Regions from separate parts of the Terrabacter terrae genome, predicted to be linked through region 2. Evidence: riboswitches for the same ligand, from Rfam matches in the RefSeq annotation. Region 2 holds a riboswitch; each other region holds the start of a gene.

Region 1 (6,958 bases), on a different contig from region 2:
ACCACGGTGGTCATCGCCAGCCTCCTGTTGTTCGTGGCGGTCATGCATGCCCAGCGCACCCGAATCGCCCAGCTCCCTCTGCTCTGGGGTTGGCAGGTGGACCGGGCGGCCGGCCGTCTGGCCTTCGGGACCCCCGAGACCCGCGGCGCCGCCGGAATCGGTCCGCGACCCAGCTGGTACAGCTGGGTCCGGCGCTGGCGCCGAATCAGCGACTAGGTGTATTCCGTGGCCAAGAGCGCACCGACCAGGGCAGGCAGTGATTACGCATCGGCGATCATCTTCATCAAACCTTCATGGAAACCTGACGGTTCGTCCGCGAGCCCGGACGAGGGTGGAGGTTCGTCGTCCCGTCGATGTCGCCGGTGACGCCCACACGGTTGACCGAGGAGCCCCACGCGGGCTCCGGTCAACTCCCGACGTCTTCGAGGAGTTATCTGCATGCCTTCATCCATCCGTCGATTCGTCCCCGCTGTCGGCGCGGTCGTTTTGGCCGTCGTCCTCACCGCCTGCTCCGGGTCGGGGTCAATGCCGGGCACGGACCACGCCGCGTCCGGCATGACTGGTGAGCCGACCGGCACGGCGGCGTCAGGCTCGGCTGCACCCACGGGGTCCAATGCGGGCCGGGCCGGAGACGTGATGTTCGCGCAGATGATGGTGCCGCACCACCAGCAGGCCGTGGAGATGGCCGACATCGCGCTGGGCAAGCAGAGCGCCTCGGCGCAGGTGCGGCAGCTGGCGACCCAGATCAAGGCTGGTCAGGACCCAGAGATCGAGACGATGCGCGGATGGCTGCAGTCCTGGGGTGCGCCGCTGCCCACGACGGGGATGAGCCACGATGGGATGGGCGGGACTTCCGGGCAGGGCATGATGACCCAAGCCGACATGGACGCCCTCAAGGCCGCCGACGGTGCCGAGTTCGACAAGCAGTGGGTGACGATGATGACCGCACACCACGAGGGCGCCATCACCATGGCCCGGCAGGTCCTCACCACGACGCAGAATCCCGACGTCAAGACCCTCGCCGAGGCCGTTGTCAAGGCCCAGACCGAGGAGATCGCCACCATGAAGGGCCTGTCCTGACCGGGCGCCCGTGCTCGTGAATGGGGTTAGGGACATGTCGTGGACGTGACGTGGTGACGACTCTGGCGGCGCTGACGGCGCCGGGCGCCGTCGAGTGGAGTTACCCGACCGTGCCGACGGTGTTGGGTATCTCCCCTCACGGCCTGCTGTCGGTGGCCGGCATCGTCGTGGGGTGGGTGCTGTTGCGCCGTACGCTGCTGGCGCGGGGGCTGGACATCGGTGCGGCCGAGGCTGCTGTCGGCTGGGGCGTCGTGGCCGGTCTGGCTGGTGCGCGGATCGACTACGTGATCTCGCACCCGAGCCAGTTCGGGTCGCTCTGGCAGATGCTCGAGGTGTGGCGCGGCGGCATGGCCCTGTTCGGGGGGCTGCTCGGTGGCATGCTCGCCGCGCTGATCGTGCTGCGCCGCCGAGGTGTGCGCGTGGTTCCGGTCATTGACGCCGCGGCGGCCCCCCTGGCAGTCGGGATCGCGGTGGGCCGGGTCGGGGACCTGATGCTCGGGGACCATCTCGGTCGCCCCCTGACCGGGAGCTGGGGCATCGGCTACGTGGTCCAGCCGGGTTCGATCCTGGCGCCCGGCTTCTCCCCCAGTCCCGCGCGAGCACCGGGGCTCGGCGAGAGCTGCACCGACCTGGGAGCGTTCTACGTGGGCTGTGCCTACCACCTCACCCCCGCCTACGACCTCATGGCCGCCGCCGTCATCGCGCTCCTCCTCGTCGCGGCCGCGAGGTGGACCCGTGTAGTGCCCGGAGTCGCGATCGGCCTCTTCGCGCTGCTCTACGCCGGGCAGCGGCTGGCGCTCGACGCAGCGCGCGGGATCGACGAGCGACCGTTCGCCGGGCTGACCGGCACCCAGCTGATCGCTGTCATCGTCGTGGCAGTCGCGGCGGTGTCGATCGCCACCGCGGTGGCGCGGCAGCGCCCGAGGCGGTCCGCGGCGACCGAGACGGATGCACTGACGACCGGTCCCACGACCGGCGCAGGTGACAGCGACACCGCGGCCACGGTCGCGGAACCTTCGGGCCTCGGTTCAGCAGCCACTCCGACCCCAGGACGAGATCGCGTCGGCGGAAGCCCGTCCGAGCCGGGAGACGCGTCGTGACCGGCAGGGCCCGGCGAGCCGCTGGCGGTGCGCGCCTGGCCTGGGCGGCCGCGGGCCTCGGACTGATGCTCACCGCGGCCGCATGTGGCACCACCTCAGGCGCGAACTCGGTAGCCGCCCAGGCGCGCGCAGGGGACCGGAAGGGATACGTCTCCGGAGACGGCAGCGTCGAACGGATCGACCGCGCCGACCGCGGGCGGCCACTCACCGTGGCAGGACCGACCGTCGATGGTCGCACCTGGTCACTGCAGGAACATCCCGGCCAAGTCGTCGTCCTGAACGTGTGGGGCTCATGGTGCCCGCCGTGCATCACCGAGACCCCCGAACTGGACAAGGCCTACCGCACGCTGACCGGCCGTTTCAAGGACGTGGCCTTCATCGGGCTGGATACAAAGGAGAGCCCCGAGTCCGCGATGGCGTTCATCCGCGCCAACCGCGTCCCCTACCCGTCCCTCGCCTACGACGGGGGTCAGCGGATGATCTCCCTCGACGGGAAAGCACCTGCCACCCCGACGACCCTGGTCTTGGACCGGCAACACCGGATCGCGGCGCGCGTGCTCGGGCCGCTGACCGCCTCAACCCTTGTCGGTCTGGTCGAGGACGTGCGCGCTGCATGAGCCCCGCCGATCTGACCTCCGCTCCCGTCGTCGTCGCACTCGGTGTCGCGGTCCTCGCTGGGATCGTCTCGTTCGCCTCCCCCTGCGTCCTGCCCCTCGTCCCCGGCTTCCTCGGGTACGTGACCGGGGGCTGTCGGAGCAGCCGCTGGCCGAGCGACGCCGCGGCCGCATGGTCCTGGGGACGTTACTTTTCGTGCTCGGCTTCAGCACCGTCTTCATCATCGGCGCAGGAATCGTCGCCGCCGCATCCCTGACAATGCAGGAACACCAGTCCGGGTTGCTGCGCATCAGCGGAGCCGTCGTCATCGTCACCGCCCTGCTCTCCCTCGGGGTGGGCAGGTCGTGGTCGCTGACGCCGCGGTGGCGCCCCGCCACTGGGCTGGGCGGAGCGCCGCTGCTCGGGGTCGCCTTCGGCATCGGGTGGGGCCCCTGCCAAGGCCCAACGCTCGCCGCGATCCTCGCCATGGCCGCACCACTGTCCGCGCAGTCCGGGACAGTCAGCCGCGGCATCGCCCTTGCGGTCGCCTACTGCCTCGGCCTGGGCCTGCCCTTCCTCGCCATGGCCGCTGGATACGAACGGGCCAGCCGCGCCAGCGACTGGCTGCGTCGACACCGCCGGCCCATCCGGCTGACCGGCGGCATCATCCTGCTCACGGTCGGCGTCTTCATGCTCGGCGGCCTCTGGGAGCCTGTCATCACCTGGCTCCAGTCACGCCTGATCAACAACTTCAGGACCATCGTCTGACCACTCAAACCGGCTCCAAGTGGCCCGCCAGAGCGGCGCCGTTACACCCACAGGGCCGCAACCACAGAAGGAGACAGATCGCCGAACCCTCAACACGTCCAGATCGGGCTGATACGACACCATCTGCCCAACTGGGTCCAAAGGCTTGAAGACACCGCTCCGACGGTGTCTCCATGGTCTACCCATTTACCTACCTAGCCCATCAGGGCACTCGCGGTGGCGCCGAGTCCTGCCACCACCACGAGTCCACACCCAGACGCACGGCAGGAGCGGGGAAACCACCACCGGACGTTCTCACCGACGTCCTCGGGGTGAAGCCGGTGCTGACGCACCGGCCGGGCCACAACCTCCGGCCCGAACCCGACAGCTAACCCCGTAGGCGCGAGAGAGGTCGCACATGAACACCACCCGACGCCCCGGCCGGCATCGGCCACCCGGTGGGGCCAACCCCATCGCCGAGCTCGCGGTCATCGCGCGCGAGTCCGCACAGCCCGCCATGAAGGGGGCGGCGATCCTCGCGGCCGCCGGCGGGCTGGTCAGCACCCTCGCCCCACCGGCCGAAGCCGAGAGCCAGAGCACCGCGTCAGCGAACGCACCAGCCGTCACGGGACCCCCGGCCACGACATGGGCCAGCGGCCAGACTGCCGTGCAGGCCACGACGGTTCCCTCTGCCCTGACCTCGATCGGCTTCACCCGGCCGCGCCCGGGTCCGCGTTCTGCGGCAGCGAAGGTCATCACCGATGTGATCGCGGAGAAGGAGCAGCAAGCCGCGCAACGGGCCGTAGACGCCAAACGTGAGGCCCAGTCCCGCGCCTCGCGAGACTTGACGCGCCGGAGCCTGACCAAGACCACCGGTACGAGTAAGGGGGCCAGCAACCCCGCGCCGAGCGCCAGCAACCCCACGCCGAGCGCCAGCAACCCCACGCCGAGCGCCAGCAACGCCGCGCCGAGCGCCACCGCCGGCGGCCGCTCCCCCTACAACTGGGGATCAGCAGGGCAATGCACCTGGGGTGTGCTCAACAAGTGGTACCAGTCTGAGGGCTACTACCCCGGCGGCTGGACGGGCAACGCGCTCGTCTGGGGCACCAGAGCCGCCAACGCCGGCTACACCGTCAGCGGGACACCGCGAACCCGGTCCATCGTCGTGATGCAACCCGGCGTCCACGGTTCATCCAGCGCCGGCCACCTCGGCTGGGTCACCGCCGTCAACGGCGACCGGGTCACCATCATCGAGATGAACGCACTGGCCGGACCGTTCAACTACAACACCCGCACCGTCACCGACATCAGCGGGATGAGGTACATCTACGCACCGTAAGACACCACCGGTCGCCGGCGCCCCCGCCGTCCCGCAGGGCGCCGGCGTCCGCAGAGGGCTTCCACGACCCCGCACCCAGCGCGCTCGTCGCGGATCATCGCGGGCATCGCCACCGGCGTGCCGAGGCGAGGAGAGTCAGACCCCGCGACGTTCGCCTGGCTGTGCGAGGTGTACGTGGACCACGATCACCGCGGCCCGCGGGTCACGGCTGGGCGTAGCCTGAAGAGGCGCGGCAGATCCTGTGTGAGGTGGTGGGATCGTTGACGACAATGCGGTGCAGAACTCCTCAGTGCAAGCTGGCTGGCTGGCTGATCGTCTTGCCGCTAGCAGCCATGCTCTCTGCGTGTCGTGGTTCAGACGCCGACTCCGCCGACTCCAGCAACGTCGAAAGCACGCCAACGATCGAAGGCACGCAGGTCATGGCGGATCCGACGGAGTTTGCGATCAGACTCGACAAGAAGGCGTTTGAGCCCGGCACGTTCACGTTCGTCGCACGAGAGCGCGGGAAGGCGCCGCACGCCGTCGCGATCGAGGGACTTGGCGTCGAAACGGCCTCGACCGGCATCCTCGATCCTGGCGAGGCTGACGCCGCCATCACCGTCGACCTCGTCCCGGGCATTTACACCCTGTGGTGTCCGGTAGGGAGCCACCGCTCGGTGGGCATGGAGCTCAGGATCACCGTCAGCTGAACGGCAATCGCCGCGGCGGCCACCCATTCAGCGCTGAACGTCTCCGCCGCGGCGGCGGTGCGAAGTGGCAGGTGGCCGGTCGAAGCACATCCGGTGATGACGTCGCCCTTCCCGTCACGCCGTTAGGGCCCCGTGAGGATCAGCGGTGGGAACCTGCTTGCGGGTGGCCAGCAGGCCGAAGACCACCCCGAGCGTGGCCCGCATGAGCCCGAGCTCGGCGAGGTAGGCGATCCGGAAGTCCCAGATCAACCTGGCCGGCATGTCCGCCGCGATCGTGTCGGGGGTGCCTGGGGTGACTGCGAAGATCGTGCCGGCGACGGTGAGGAACGCGACCAGGACGATGCTGGTTCGGACCGGGCCAGCTAGTCCGCGGATCGTGAGGTGCCCGGTCCAGTTCGAAGGCGGCGAGCACCAGCGCGAGGGCGATCAGGATCGTCAGCACGTAGATCAGTGTGCGGCGGCCGACGGTTGCCGGGTCGCCCACGGCCGGAGGATTGCCGGGGATCTTCAGCGCTGGCGCCAGGGTGAAGACACCGAAGCCGAGAGCAACGAGGACGATGGAGCGGCATCGGCGCCTGACCCCGGCCGCCCGGATCCTGAGATCGGACCCGGGACACCGGATGCTGGTGAGTGCGGCCGGCTCAGCCCTGACCGGGCGAGGAGGCTTCGACCTGTGCGGTGCTCGCCGCGTGGGGGTCGCCGCCGAGGAGCAGCATGCCGTTGCCGGCGACCCCCACGACGGTGACGGCCAGCAGGGCGACGACGACGAGACCGGTCCGGTGCGTGTGGGTCCCTTCGGCGTCGACGGACCGGTCCGGGCGGGAGCGCAGCGAGAGCGCGAGGGCGACCGCTGCCGTCTCGAGCAGCGCGCCGGCGAGGTCGGCGATGCCGAGGGCTTCGGGCACGCCCGGTTCGGGGCCGAGCGGCAGCCCCACGGTCCGCGAGACGGCCCAGAGCACGACGGGGCCGGCGGACACCACGACGGCTGCGAGCCAGGAGAGACGCCCCGGACGCACCAGCGCGGCCCCGGCCACGACGAGCTGGGCGACGGCGAGCACGAGGAAGAAGAGGCCGGCCGCGGCCCACTCGGCGAGGTGCTCGGGCACGACCACGAGGTGGATCACTGCGGCACCGACGAGCGCTCCGGCGAGGCCGAGGACGCGGTCGTCCACGCGGGAGGCGTGTCCGCGCCGAGGCGAGACGACCCGCAGCCGCCCTCCCCGCATCGCGACCATCCACACCACGACGACGACGTTCGTCAGCAGGACGAGGGCGGCGCCGTAGCCCGTGGCGCGGGCCTGCAGCCAGAAACCATCGGACTGGAGCCGGGCGATGCAGTCGGCGCCGCAGGTGCGGCTCATGGATCCCATGTGCTCGATGAGGCCGGACTGGAGGCGGAAGTCGACGGC
Region 2 (6,958 bases):
CCCACTACGTGTCCCCCGAACAGGCCCAGAACCATTCCGCCACGCCGGCCAGCGACCTGTACGCGCTGGCGGTCATCGGTCACGAGCTGCTGACGGGCCAGCCGCCCTTCGACGGCGACTCCGTCATCACCACGGCCCTGGCGCACGTCATCCGGCCGGCCCCGCCCCTGCCCGAGTCGGTCCCCGAGCCGCTGCGGACCACGGTCATGGCCGGCCTGGCCAAGAAGCCCGAGGACCGCCCGGCCAGCGCGGCCGCCTTCGCGGAGGCGCTGCAGCTCCCCACCGGTACTCGCCCCGAGAACCTCGTCGCGGCCGCCCAGGCGGCCGCCGATGACACCTCCACGACCCCGACCACGCCGGAGGGCCAGGGCGCGGACTCCTCCGACGCCCAGTCTCCGGGACGCCACCGGGCGCCCAAGCGCCGCACCGGCTGGATCGCGCACCTCTTCGACCGGTCGCGCGACGCCGACCCGGACGAGGGTGTCGATGCGGATGGGGGCGAGACGCCTCAGCCCAACGGGACCGAGAGCTGACGCAGGCCCCGGCCGCCGCGCGGGCCTTCTTCGGCAGCAGCGGCCACCAGGTCCCCAGCCTCAGAGACTCGGCCCCAGGGGCGGCACACCGTCGGTGCGCCGCCCCTGGGGCGTCGAAGACGCGCAGCCCAACTGGTCAGTCGTCCTCACCCCGCTCGTCGCCGGCGGGTACGACGCAGGCGTCACCGACGAAGGCACCGGCGAAGGCCGGCGCTCCAAGCGCCTTGGCGGCGTCCTTGGTCAGGGTGAGCCCGGCCGCCACCCCCGCACACGCCGGAGCGGAGCCGCTGATGGCCTGGACCGGGCCGAGGGCGAAGATGTTGACCCGGCCGGGCAGCTTCGTGCCGTTGAGTCTCGTCTTGGCGGTGAGGTAGCCGGTGTTGAGGTTGACGTCGAACCGGGTGATACGCAGGTCGCCGCCGCCCACCGGGGTGAAGCGCAGGCCGCCGGAGTGCGACACGACCTTGCCCTCGACCTCGGTGATGGGGAACGACAGCTGAGCGACCCCACCGGGCGCCGACAGTCGGCCCGGGGCGATGGGCGTGACCTTGAGGGTGTTGACGAGGGTGGGCACGAGCTCGGGGTTGAGCACGACCGTGGTGCGGCCGCCGGCGTCGTCGCCGCGCTCGTGCGCCGAAGCGGGTGCGGCCGCGGCCGCGGTGATCGCGAGGGCGCCCGCGACGGCGAGGCCGGCCCAGGTACGCGTTCGGTTCATGATGAGGGGTCCTTCCGGTAGTCGATGCCTGTACGATCAGCGTTACACGGAACTATGCACGGCGCAATGTTGTGTAGAGGGTTAGGAGTGGAATGGACGCGGAGGCGCGCTACTCGATCGGTGACGTCGCCGAGCTCACCGGCATCGGGACCAGCACCCTGCGCGCCTGGGAGTCCCGCTACGCGGTCGTCACACCGGCCCGCACCGCCGCCGCCTACCGGTCCTACAGCGCCGACGACGTCGACGTGTTCCGCCGGATGCGCCTGCTCGTCGACTCCGGGGTCCCGGCCCGGCGCGCTGCGCGCCTGGCGACCGACCCCGCGTCGGTCGCTCCAGTCGCCCAGGACGCACCCGCCTCGTCGGTCGGTCCTGCTGCAGACGCGTCGGCGCCCTCCCCGCTGCGCGACCACGACGCGCTCACCCACATCGCCGCGCGCTTCGACCCCGTGGCCCTCCAGGGCGCGCTGGACGAGGCATTCTCCCTGGCCTCGGTCGAGCGAGTCCTCGACGACTGGCTCATGCCGTCGCTCAGGAGGCTCGGCGCCGCGTGGGAGTCCGGGGAGGTCGACGTGGCCGCCGAGCACTTCGTGTCGGCGGCGGTGATGCGCCGGCTCGCCGCGCTCTTCGAGGCCACGGCGTCGCCGGGTCCGCGCGTGCTCGTCGGCCTGCCACCGAAATCCCGGCACGAGCTGCCCCTGCTCGCGTTCGCCGTCTGCCTGCGCCGCAGCGGACTCGATGTCGTCTACCTCGGGGCCGACGTGCCGCTCGAGAGCTGGCCGGCTGCCGTCCGAGCGAGCGCTCCCCACGCAGCCGTCATCGCCGCCCGGCACTCGGGCGACGTCGACGCCGCAGCCGCGGTCACCGAGGTGCTGCGCACCAACGGCGTTCCGGTGGTGTACGTCGGGGGCCACGCGGCCACGGGGGTTGCCGGCGGCACCCCGCTGACGGCGACGATCTCCGAGGCGGCCCGCCTCGTCAGCGCAGCCCTGCGCACTGCTTCAGGCACAGCCCCCGTCCCGACGGGGTCCGCTCCTGCCCCCGGCACCTAGCCTGCTTCCCGACCAAGCCCGACCTGGTTCGCGACCTCGGCGCCGGCGGGCGGTTGTCCGGCCTGTCGCCTGTCGATGTCGGCAAGGAGCTGGTCCTCCAGAACAAGGTGACCGTGGCTCGGTCAACGCCAACCGTCGCCACTTCTACCGGGCGGCCCAGACACTCGCGGCTGCGGACCCGGGGTGGCTTGCACGGCTGACCCTCTTCACCGGCCGCGTACAGGGCGCGCCGGCAGGCCTCTCCCTGAACAGTGCCGGTGCGGTCATGAATCCCGACATCCTCGCGACGGGAGCCGGCGAGGCGCGGGACGTGGCGCCACTCGTCCGAAGCGACGTTCATCCCGGGAAGGTGAAGCGGGATGAGCCGGGGTGAGCGACGGTGGTGATATCCGGCATGTTCGACGAGGAGCTCACCATGACCACCAGCCAGAGCCAGGAGAAACAAGCCGTCGTCGGCTCGGGCGACCACATGCGCGGTCGCAGGAATCCCGGCCCTCGTCTACCGGAACGAGGCGCCGCGACAACGGCACGGTGACATCCCGGTCCGGGTGCAACGCGCCGTCAAGACCCGTTGGACGACCGTGCTCACCCTGACCCGCGACGCGGGTGAGCCGCTCCGCGTAGCGGTGGCCCGCAGCACCGCGCAGCGCTGCCGGGGCCCGCCGGCACCCCCGTCGCCGGAGGCTGACGCAGCAGGGCACGAAACGCACGAAAGGCACGCGGTACGGCGGAGGGGGCGGGTCGAGTGGAGCTCGGAGCAGTCCCGCTGGTCATGGCGGCGATCTTCGGCTGGGGGGTGCTCTCCGCCAAGCTGGAGAGAGCGGACCTCTCCGCGCCGATCGTCTTCACCGTGGTCGGCGCCCTGCTGGCGGTCCTCGGACTGATCGACGCGCCGGCCGCGCCCGTGACCCTCAAGCCGTTGGTCGAGCTCACCCTCGTGTGGGTGCTCTTCTGCGACGCGGCGCGGATCCGGGTCCAGGACCTCCGCCAGGGGACGGGACAGTACGTGCGGCTGCTCGCCGTCGGCCTGCCGCTGACCATCCTGGCCGGCTGGCTGCTCGCCGCATGGCTCCTCCCAGGACTCGGCGTCTGGCTGGCCCTGCTGGTCGGGGCCGCACTGGCCCCCACCGACGCAGCACTCGGCATCCCCGTGGTGACCAACGCGCTCGTGCCCGCACGGATCCGTCGGTTGATCACGGTCGAGAGCGGCCTCAACGACGGCATCGCCACCCCGGTGGTCATGGTCGCGATCGCCGGCGCCGCGTCGGCGGCCGAGGGCCTGGCGGGAATGGAAGGTCCCGGCGGGGCGTTGCTCGAGCTCGCCATCGGCGTGGCCGTCGGTGTCGCCATCGGGCTCGGCGGTGCGTGGCTGCTGCGGCGGGCCCGTCGCGCCCACTGGGCGGCCGAGGACTTCACCGGGATCGCCGTCCTCGCCCTTGCCCTGCTCACGTATGCCGCTGCCGTGAGCCTGCAGGGCAACGGGTTCGTGGCCGCTTTCTGCGGCGGGGTGGCGTTCGGGGCGGTCGCCGGTCGACGCGGCTCCGCCGAGCTCGTCTTCCTGGAGCAGGCCAGCGGGCTGGTCTCACTCCTGGTGTGGACCGCCTTCGGCGCGATCGCGCTGCCCATCATCGCCGACGGCATCACCCTCTCCGTGGTGCTGTATGCCGTGCTCAGTCTCACGCTCGTGCGCATGGTCCCCGTGGCGCTGGCCTCGCTCGGCGGCGGCATGGACCGTGACACGGTCCTGTTCATCGGCTGGTTCGGTCCCCGAGGACTGGCGTCCCTCGTCTTCGCGCTCATCGCCCTGGAGGAGCTCGGGACGGGCGCGCACGAGGCAGTCGCCGTCATCGGGACGACGGTGCTGCTGAGCGTTCTCGCGCACGGCGTCTCGGCCGCGCCGCTGTCCACGCGGTACGGGCGTGCCGCCACCCGGCGACGGCCAGATACACGCAAGACGGTCCCCGACCTCCCAGTCCGTGGGCTGCCACCACGTGCTCCCAGCACTGCCACGCAAGACGCACCGGGCGAGACGCCGGACGACAGCCCTGCCGAGCCGGGCTGAGCAACCGAAGCGCGCGGGTGTCGATGTCGCCGGACGTCTACCTCGGTCGCGGTCTCGCTGACCCACGGGTACTCGCTGCGCTGGAGTCCGCCGACCCCCTCAGGATCCCGCCCGCACGCGAAAAGGGTGGCAAAGAGGTGGGTAACCAGGCCGGGAGGACACCTACAACCATGTCGGTGCTGGTCAGAGAGCTGGCGGGGGGACTCGAACCCCCAACCCCCTGTTTACAAGACAGGTGCGCTACCGATTGCGCCACGCCAGCACGCCCCCGACGTGAGCGCCGCGGACGGGCGAAAGCGTAACGGAGCCCGGCGGCATAAGCGCAAACGGACGGCCCCGGGCCGGCCGTGAGGCAGGGTCCGGGGCCAGAGAAGGACGGCCCCGCGCAACCCAGGGGTTGGTCGCGCGAGGCCGTCCGGCTCAGTTCTACCAGTCGATCAGGGAAGGCGCAGAACCTGGCCGACGAAGATGAGGTTGGGGTTGGAGATCCGGGCCCCGTTCGCCTTCCAGAGGGTGTTCCAGCCGCCGGCCACGTGGTAGCGCTGGGCGAGCTCGCCCAGGGTGTCGCCGCTGCGGACGGTGATCTGGGCGCCCCGCGCCGTGTTGGTGCGCACGACCGGGCGGACGGCGTACGTCTTCTTCTTGCTGACGGACTTCTTGGTCGTGGACCGGTAGGTCGTGACCTTCTTCGTCGTCACCGGGGCCCGCTCGGTCGAACGCGAGACCGTGATCGAGCTCGAGGTGGCACCGCCGTTGCCGCGGCTCAGGCCGGCGCGCACGGAGCACACGGGCCAGGCGCCGGGGCCCTGGGAGGCGAGCACGCGCTGCGCGATCGCGATCTGCTGGGCCTTGGAGGCGAGGTCGGCACGCGAGGCGTAGGCGCCGCCGCCGTAGCCGCGCCAGGTGCTCGGCGTGAACTGCAGGCCGCCGTAGAAGCCGTTGCCGGTGTTGATGTGCCAGTTGCCACCCGACTCGCACGCGGCAACCGCGTCCCAGACGGAGGACGCCTTGGCCGAACCGGCCGTCGCGAGGCCGCCAACGATGGTGGCCGCTCCGGCGATGCCGACGCCGGCAAGGCGCTGCTTCACAGAGATCTTCTTCGCCGCAGCGTGCTTGGACAGGTACTGCATGGTGGTGATTCCTTCCTGACGCGCGCCTGCGGGGTTAGCTGTCGGGTTGGGGCGTCAGGTGCCCTGTCGCAGAAGCGACTTCACCCCCAGGCCAGTCCTCGTCACTCGTGCTTCGTTGCACGCGTGGCGCTCTGGCCGCACTGGGTCCCCCGTCCTCGCCCGGCCCACGGGTGTGGGCTACATCCCTGGCTGGCGAGGCTCGGCGCGCACAGGGAACGGATTATGGGTGTCCATGTGAAGTTGTGGAGAGCGCACGGGTGGAGCCGGACGCGACGAAGCGGAGCGGGAGCACGTGTCGATCCCCCGTCCCGACCCTGAGGTCGGGGTGCCGCCGAGCATTGACGGTACGTGAGGTTTCAACGCCACACAAGCCACGTCGAGACAATTTCGTGATCTTTTCTCGACCCACTGTTCAGCGCCGATGCGCTAGCTGCACACGGACCTCACCGTGCTCCCACATCGACGACACAGCCGGCGTATGCGTCGTGCCCGCTTTCCAGCGTCGCTGCGCACGGCGCGCAGCCCCCTTCCGACGCTTGACGCCTCGCTGTGTCAGCGGCCGAATGGGCTGGCGCTGAAGGGATTCCAGGTGAAGCTCACACCATGTCGCAGTGCCGCAACCGCCGCCACCACGCCGAAGACGCCGAGGATGCCGGACACGACCTGGCTGGTCAGCCCGGCGGGAACGAGACTCCGGGCCATCGAGCGCGACCCTCGGCGGAGCGAGGCGCCGCCGGGGCCCCACCACAGGGTCAGGAGGCCGAGCAGCCCGCCCACGGCCAGGGTCGGAGGCGCGCCGGGACCGAGGTCGCTCCCCTGCGTCCCGCTCAGCATCAGTGCTGTCGCGAAGACACCGGCGAGCCCGACCGCCACCGGCAGCAGCAGGCCGACCACCGTGGCGACCGCGCCGACGACGAGGTGCCACGGGCTGGACACGATGGCGAAGGGCACGTCGCTGCGCCGCCGGCCGTAGTCGTAGCGGCGAAGGACGAGCGCGGTCACCGAGCGGTCGGTGGCCCGGGCCAGGGCCGAGAGCGCAGCGACTGCCACGAGGGCCATCCCGGGCCACGCCATCAGGGCGCCGACCCAGGCCACCGCGACGGCCGCGATCAGTCCGGTGCGCATCGGGAGCCCGATGCGCGGGTCACCCTCCCGCTGGACCGGCTCCGGCTCATCCCAGTCGTCGTCGTCCCAGTCGCCGTCCCAATCCCCCGACGACGCGGGTGGGTCGTCCCAGCGCGGCCCGCGTGCCGGCGGTGCGGGCGGGGCGACGCGCTGGCGCCCGGCAGGCGGAGCCCACCGCCCCGGCTCCTCGATGAGGGGTGCGAAGGCCCCGGGGAGCTGCGCAGCGGGCTGGACGGCGGTGGGCGCGACCGGCGGCATGACCGCGGTGCTCCCGCCCGCCACCGTCTGCGTGTCGCCGGGGGCCGCACCGGACCGACCGTCGTCCCAGAGCCTGCCGCTCGGGC
Region 3 (6,958 bases), on a different contig from region 2:
CTCGAGTGCGCGCTCGTCGGTGCCACGCTGGACGACGCGCACCTCGAGGGCTCGCGCTGGTCGGAGTGCGAGTGGGAGCGCGTGGGCGGCGTGGGGCTGACGCTCGCCGAGGCGAGCCTCGCCGACCTGACCGTCGAGGGCTGCCGGCTCGCGGCGGTCTCGGCGTGGGGCTCGACCTGGCGCGACGTGACCGTGCGCGGCGGCAAGGTCGACTTCCTCAACCTGCGTGGAGCCCGGCTCAAGGACGTCGTGTTCGTCGACTGCGTCGTCGTCGAGCTCGACCTGCAGGAGGCGACCGTCGACGGGCTGAGCTTCGAGGGATGCACCCTCCAGCAGGCGACCTTCGGCCGCGGGAGGTATGCCGGCCTCGACCTCTCCGGCGCCACGTTGCGCTCGCCCGTGGGGTTGGCCGGGCTCAAGGGCGCGACCCTGAGCCGCGGGCAGGTCATCGACCTCGCCGACGCGTTCGCCGCCGAGCTCGGCATCACCGTTGCAGACTGAGCGCGCGCACGAACCGGAAGCGCCCTCGCGCGGCGCCGCAGCGACGTCAGTGTTGCGCTGGGTGAAACAGTGTCGCAGCGCCGCCCGCCTCAGTTGATCTGGTTGGGCTTGCCGCGGCGCAGGGCGGTGGCGGCCGCGTCGCGGGCGCGGTCGGTGGCGCTGATCCTGTCGTCGGGGCGGATGCGCTTGGTGAGGTCCGCCCGCGCGGCCAGGGTGTCGAGCGGCAGGTCGGTGGTGGGATGCACCGCGACCGGCTCGTCGCCGCTGAAGACGAGCCAGTGGGCTGCGTCCCCCTTGTAGACCTTCAGAATGCTGCCGTCGGCGAGCGTCGCCGCATGACCCATGGCCAGTCGGCGGGCACGTTCGCTCGAGACCGCCTTGTTGACCGCTTCCTTCGCCGGCTCGCGCAGGGCCTGCGTGGCCACCCAGATCTGGGGGCCGTACTTGATGCCGAGCCGGACGGTCTGGGTGACGAGCTTGCCCTTGCCTGCCATGCCCCCAACCCTAGTCTGACCACATGGACACCCCACCCCCACAGCCCTCCGCCGACCGCCCGGGAGGCCTCACGGGCGTGAGCCGGGTCGACTACTCCGGTGACGGGCTCGTCGAGTCCGACGTCGCGCCCTCGCCGTACCTGCAGGCCCGGGAGTGGGTGGACGCAGCCGTGGCCGCTGCCGGCGAGCGGGACGACGTGCCGGAGCCCACGGCGATCTCCGTTGCCACCGTCGACCCGACCGGCACTCCAGACGTGCGCACCGTCCTCATGCGCTTCTTCGACGAGCGGGGACCCGGCTTCGTGACCAACCTGCGCTCGGCGAAGAGCCGGCACCTGGGGGCCAACCCGCGCATCGCGGCGGCCCTGACCTGGCCCTCCCTCTACCGCGCCATCCGGTTCCGCGGCACGGCGCAGCTGGTGGAGCGCGACGAGGTCGAGGCCTACTTCAACTCACGGCCCTACGGCTCGCGCCTGTCGGCGTGGGCCTCGGACCAGTCGAGCCCCGCCGTCGACCGCGCCGAGCTCGAGCGCCGGTGGCAGGAGGTGCTCGAGCGTTTCCCGGAGACCGGGGGAGCGCACGACGTGCCGGTGCCGGACTTCTGGGGTGGCTGGCGCGTCGTCTGCGACGAGGTCGAGTTCTGGGCGGGCCGTCGCAACCGCCTGCACGACCGCATCGTCTTCCGCCGCACCGGCGAGGGGGACCTGGCCGACGCCGGCTCCTGGGAGAGGCTGCGGCTCCAGCCCTGAACTGAGGGCGAGCACGGAACAGGGCAGTCCGACCAGGTCGGACTGCCCTGCTTCATCCATGGGTGTGGATGGGGCGCGACTATCGCGTGGCCACCTCACACGCTCCGGAAGAAATCACTTCTCGGATCACCTCCCTTCGGTTTCGACTCTTCGACCGTACGTCCGGCCCCGGCAGGGCGGCAAGCCCATTTACGCGGAATGTCGTCCGGCGCTGCCCGGCCCTTCGAGCGGAAGGGCAGTCGGCACCTGCGGCGCGGCCCCGCGCGTCTCGGGGAGAGGGATGACCGTGCCGCCCTCGTGGCCCGGATCGTCTCCGTCCGCCCGGCCGTCCCGGCCGTCCGGGCCGTGCTCGGCCGCCAGTCCTCCGGCCAGTCCTCCGGCGAGACCGCCGGCCAGCCCTCCGGTGAGCAGGAGCAGCAGGACCGGCAGCTCGAGGTACGTCGCGACGCTCGCCAGGGCGGCATACAGCGTCGTGGCCCGGCCGAAGTCGACGCCGAACAGCACGGCGAACAGGGCGGCTGCCACGAAGCCCGCGGCCCAGAGCCGTGGCCCCGTGGCCCACGGCGCCCGCGTCTCGAACGCCGCCGCGGCGTCGGGCGCCACCCGCGGCAGGAACGCGATCCACACCACGTAGCCCATGGTCTGCATGAACGCGAACACCGTCAGCAGGCGCAGGGCGACCACGGTGACCGCTGCTCCCGGCGGGGCACTTGCCGCGAGCAGCGACTGGCCGTCGCCGACGACGCTGCGCACCACTCCCGGGCCGGCGCCGAGCCACCCGTCGACGCCGCCGAGCAGGACGACGGCCGGCACGACCACGACCCACAGCAGCTGGACGGCTCGGAAGACCCGTCGACCTCGTCGCGAGCCGATGCGCCGGGACCAGTCCCAGAGGAAGAAGAGCGGCACGACGTTGGGCAGGTGGGCGAGCACGAGGAAGTGGTAGGCCGGGAAGGCCAGCGACGCGACCGTGGCCAGGCCGAGCGTGAGAAAGGCGATGAGCCGCCGCCGGCCCTGCAGGCCGTGGTGCGCGGCCGCTGCGAGGATCGCGTAGCCGAGCACGATCTCGGCGAGCCGCGCCGAGCCGGGCGCGACCATGGCGAGCAGCCGGCAGGCGACCACCCCGGCCACGAGTGCGGCGAGCAGGTCGAGGAAGGGCCGGGTCAGCAGCGCGGAGAACCGGCCGACGACGTAGCGCACCTCGAGCACGTTGTGGAGGACGCCGAAGAGGATGAGCCCGATGACCGCCGTCGCCATCGGCGCGCGCGTCGCCAGGGCGAGAGAGGCCGCCACGGCGCCGAGCAGCAGCAGGCTGACGGTGCGGGACCTCTGCCCCGCACCCGTCTCGTTCGTCGACGCGCCTGCTGCCACGCGCCCATGGTTCCGTCGGCGGGCCGGGGCGGCCAGCCGAGTAACCCGATCGTTAGGGTCCTGTGGCGTGACCGAGACGCGGGGGGACGGCCAGGGGGAGCGCAGCGGCAGCCTGCGCGCGATCGCGCTGTCGGCATACGGCCCGACGCTGCTGGGCTCGATGGGCGCGGGCGCCGTGACGCCCATCGTGGCGGTGTCGGCCCGCGAGCTCGGAGCCTCCGTCGGGCTCGCGGCCCTGCTCGTCGCCATGATGGGCGTGGGCCAGCTCCTCGGCGACCTGCCCTCGGGGGCGCTCGCCGCCCGCATCGGCGAGCGTCGTGCCCTGCTCATCGCCGCGGTCGTCGAGGCCGCCGGCATGCTGCTCGCGGCGCTCGCCGGCGGGCTGGTCATGCTCTTCGCCGGCGTGCTGGTCGTGGGGCTGGCCGGCTCCCTCTTCGGACTGGCCCGGCAGGCCTACCTCACCGAGGCCGTCCCGGTCGCGATGCGGGCGCGCGCGCTGTCCACGCTCGGCGGAGTGAACCGGATCGGGTCCTTCGTCGGCCCGTTCATCGGCTCGCTCGTGATCGTGCGCTGGGGCACCGAGTCCGCGTATGCCGTCGGCGGCATCGCGAGCATCGCCGCGTTCGTCCTCGTCCTCCTCGCACCCGACATCACGGCCGAGGCGCACCGGGTCGTGGGTGGCGGTGCGCCCCGCAGCGTCGCCTCGGTGCTGGTGCAGCACCGGCACGTCCTGCTCACGCTCGGCACGGGGGCGATGTGCGTGGCCGGGGCCCGAGCGATCCGCGAGGCCCTCATCCCGCTCTGGGCGGAGTCGGTCGGCTTCTCGCCGGCGCAGACCTCCCTCGTCTTCGGCGTGGCCGGCGCGATCGACATGGCGCTCTTCTACCCCTCCGGGTGGCTCATGGACCGCTACGGCCGGGTCGCGGCGGCAGTTCCCAGCATGCTCGTGCTGGGTCTCGGCATGGTGGTGCTGCCGCTGGCCACGAGCCTGGTCGCGGTGACGGCCGCGGCGACCGTGCTCGGGGTGGGCAACGGCCTCGGCGCGGGACTGATCATGACCCTCGGCGCCGATGCGTCCCCGGCCGACGGCCGGGCCCAGTTCCTGGGCGGCTGGCGCCTCTGTGCCGATCTGGGAAGGGCAGCGGGCCCGCTGGCGTTGTCCGGGCTGAGCGCTGTGCTGTCCCTCGGCGCCTCCGCGGTCGTCCTCGGCGCCGGAGCCCTCGTAGGAGCGGGCTGGCTGCGCATCTGGGTGCCGCGCCACGACCCCACCCGGGCAGCGGCATCGGGCCGGACCTGACCGCTGCCCGACTCTGAGAAGGTATGACCGTGACCGACCTGATCGACACCACCGAGATGTACCTCCGCACGATCTTCGAGCTGGAGGAGGAGGGCATCGTCCCCCTGCGCGCCCGGATCGCCGAGCGTCTCGGCCACTCGGGCCCCACGGTGTCGCAGACGGTGGCCCGCATGGAGCGCGACGGCCTCGTGGCCGTCTCCGGGGACCGTCACCTGGAGCTGTCGGACCACGGCCGGCTGCTGGCCACGCGGGTCATGCGCAAGCACCGCCTTGCGGAGCGGCTGCTCGTCGACGTCATCGGCCTGGAGTGGGAGTACGCCCACGACGAGGCGTGCCGCTGGGAGCACGTCATGTCGGAGAAGGTGGAGCGCAAGATCCTCGGCCTCATCGGCGAGGGCCTCGAGTCGCCCTACGGCAACCCCATCCCCGGCCTCGAGGAGCTCGGCGTCCAGCAGCAGGAGGACTTCCTCTCCGGCCTGCGCACGCTCGCCGCCGTCGTCGGCGATGCACCGTCCGTGGTGACGATCCGCCGCATCGGCGAGCCGGTGCAGGTCGACCCCGAGGCGCTCGCCCTCCTGACGAGCGCCGGCGTGGTGCCCGGGGCGCGGGTCGAGGTCGTGCGTGAGGCGGGGCGGGTCCTCGCCGTCCGGGAGGGTGACCAGCCCTCCAACGGCGTCTCGCTCCCCGACGACGTGGCCGTCCACGTCTTCTGCCAGGCCGCCTGACTCTCCGGCCGCATCTTCCTGCGGTCCTTCGACGCGGTCCTCCACGCGTTGCGGTGGCGGTTGGTCACGCACGTCCTTTACGCGGTGGTGGCGGGCACTTTGACCTCCCGAGACCGGAACGTGACAAGAACGGGGGCATTGGGTACGGTTGGCCCCACTTGCTCTCCCCGTCGAGCAGGTGCCCTGGGTCGGACCGCCTAGTCCTGCCATCGACCCGGGCTCGGCACGAACCGCATGGCAGGAGCGGGGGAACCACTTTCTCCGGACGTCGTGAGACGTCCTCGGGGTGAAGCCCTCCGTGGACCGAACTCGGTCCGAGCGAAGGCCGGGCAGTACCTCCAGCCCGAACCCGACAGCTCACCTCGCAGGCGTCGAGAGGTCAAAAAGTGGCTCAGAACGTTCCCGGGCGCCATCGCGCCCCCGGTCGATTCAGCGCGGTTGCAGAGCTCAAGACGATCGCCAAGGAGTCGGCCCAGCCCGCTGTGAAGGGTGTCGCCATCGTCGCGGCCTCCGGTGGGCTCGTCGCCTCGTTCGCGGGCACGGCACATGCCGCCGACGGTTCGAGCAGCGTCGTCGCCGCTCCGGCCGCCGTCGGTCCCGCGGCCGGCACCCTCACCGCGGGCAACGCGCTCTCGGCCATCGGCTACGCCAGGCCCGCGCTGAAGCAGGCCAAGCCCAGCCCGGTCGTCATCGAGGACATCAAGGTCAAGACCGAGCGCGCCGAGCAGAAGGCCGCGGCCGAGGCCGCCGCGCAGAAGGCTGCCGCCGACGCCGCTGCCAAGGCTGCCGCGGACCAGGCTGCCGCGGACCAGGCTGCCGCCGACCAGGCTGTCGCCCGCCAGGCGACCACGCAGCGCGCCTCGCGCTCGAGCGCACGAGTCGCCATCAACACCGCTCCGGTGCCGGCTCCCAGCGCGTCGGGCATCGTGGGCATCGCCCAGTCGCTCTTCGGCGTCCCCTACGTCTACGGCGGCACGACCCCGTCCGGCTTCGACTGCTCGGGCTTCACCTCCTACGTCTACCGCCACGCCGGGATCTCGATCCCGCGCACCGCGTCCGCGCAGCAGTCGGCCGCGACCCCGGTCAGCAGCCCGAGCCCCGGCGACCTCGTCTTCTTCGGCTCGCCGGCCTACCACGTGGGCATCTACGTCAGCCCGGGCCGCATGATCGACGCCCAGCGCCCCGGCACCACCGTCGGCAACCACTCCATCTGGACGACGCCGTCCGGCTACGGCCGCTTCTGAGCGCAGCCTCTCGCGCCGACCGTCCACGATGCCCCCACCGTCCGCGGTGGGGGCACCGTGCGTTCCCCGGCAGGCAGCAGCGTCCGTGATTGACTGAGGCGATGACCGATCAGCCTGCCGCGGAGTCCACGACCCTCATCGAGCTCGACCTCTGGAGCGACCTGGTCTGCCCCTACTCCTGGGTGGCCAAGCGCCGCATCGAGGCGGCGATCGCCGCCTTCGAGCGCCCCCACGACGTCACGGTGCGCCTGCGCGCCTTCGAGCTCGACCCCGACGTCCCGGTGGGCGGGGGAGTGCCGGTCAGCGAGCACCTGTCCACGCGCTACGGCGGCGGTGACGCGGGCACCGGCCGGCTGATGAACGCCAAGGCCAGCGAGGAGGCCCAGGCCGACGACCTCGTCTTCGACTGGGACCGTGCCGTGCGCGCCAACACCTTCGACGCCCACCGCCTGTGTGCGCTCGCGGGCGAGATGGGCGGCCCTGCACTCCGCTCGGCCGCCTTCGAGCGCTTCCATGCCGCCCACTTCGGCGAGGGGATGGCCCTGGACGACCACGAGGTGCTGCAGCGGCTGTCGGC

Evidence for each region. Region 2 has a riboswitch for cyclic di-AMP ahead of ABD194_RS11020 (transglycosylase family protein). Riboswitches for the same ligand answer to the same signal wherever they lie in the genome.
Region 1: linked by a shared signal. The riboswitch ahead of ABD194_RS07990 (CHAP domain-containing protein) and the one ahead of ABD194_RS11020 (transglycosylase family protein) in region 2 are both predicted to bind cyclic di-AMP.
Region 3: linked by a shared signal. The riboswitch ahead of ABD194_RS02850 (C40 family peptidase) and the one ahead of ABD194_RS11020 (transglycosylase family protein) in region 2 are both predicted to bind cyclic di-AMP.

What each region holds. Positions count from the first base shown of each region.
Region 1 is NZ_BAAANB010000006.1:13,497-20,454, forward strand. It holds gene ABD194_RS07965 (hypothetical protein) at 1-216, shown strand, start outside; gene ABD194_RS07970 (DUF305 domain-containing protein) at 439-1,080, shown strand; gene ABD194_RS07975 (prolipoprotein diacylglyceryl transferase family protein) at 1,131-2,180, shown strand; gene ABD194_RS07980 (TlpA family protein disulfide reductase) at 2,246-2,797, shown strand; gene ABD194_RS07985 (cytochrome c biogenesis CcdA family protein) at 2,967-3,542, shown strand; cyclic di-AMP (ydaO/yuaA leader) riboswitch at 3,782-3,937, shown strand; gene ABD194_RS07990 (CHAP domain-containing protein) at 3,940-4,860, shown strand; gene ABD194_RS07995 (cupredoxin domain-containing protein) at 5,109-5,549, shown strand; gene ABD194_RS08000 (hypothetical protein) at 5,664-5,810, opposite strand; partial or broken gene ABD194_RS21615 (CbtA family protein) at 5,944-6,171, opposite strand; gene ABD194_RS08005 (hypothetical protein) at 6,191-6,958, opposite strand, start outside.
Region 2 is NZ_BAAANB010000021.1:189,606-196,563, reverse strand. It holds gene ABD194_RS11045 (serine/threonine-protein kinase) at 1-533, shown strand, start outside; gene ABD194_RS11040 (hypothetical protein) at 670-1,248, opposite strand; gene ABD194_RS11035 (MerR family transcriptional regulator) at 1,341-2,297, shown strand; gene ABD194_RS11030 (cation:proton antiporter domain-containing protein) at 3,043-4,359, shown strand; tRNA gene ABD194_RS11025 (tRNA-Thr) at 4,549-4,621, opposite strand; gene ABD194_RS11020 (transglycosylase family protein) at 4,797-5,489, opposite strand; cyclic di-AMP (ydaO/yuaA leader) riboswitch at 5,519-5,641, opposite strand; gene ABD194_RS11015 (serine/threonine-protein kinase) at 6,042-6,958, opposite strand, start outside.
Region 3 is NZ_BAAANB010000001.1:609,298-616,255, forward strand. It holds gene ABD194_RS02820 (pentapeptide repeat-containing protein) at 1-501, shown strand, start outside; gene ABD194_RS02825 (hypothetical protein) at 591-995, opposite strand; gene pdxH (pyridoxamine 5'-phosphate oxidase) at 1,019-1,744, shown strand; gene ABD194_RS02835 (hypothetical protein) at 1,934-3,115, opposite strand; gene ABD194_RS02840 (MFS transporter) at 3,183-4,412, shown strand; gene ABD194_RS02845 (iron-dependent transcriptional repressor DtxR) at 4,442-5,137, shown strand; cyclic di-AMP (ydaO/yuaA leader) riboswitch at 5,356-5,523, shown strand; gene ABD194_RS02850 (C40 family peptidase) at 5,524-6,381, shown strand; gene ABD194_RS02855 (DsbA family oxidoreductase) at 6,483-6,958, shown strand, end outside.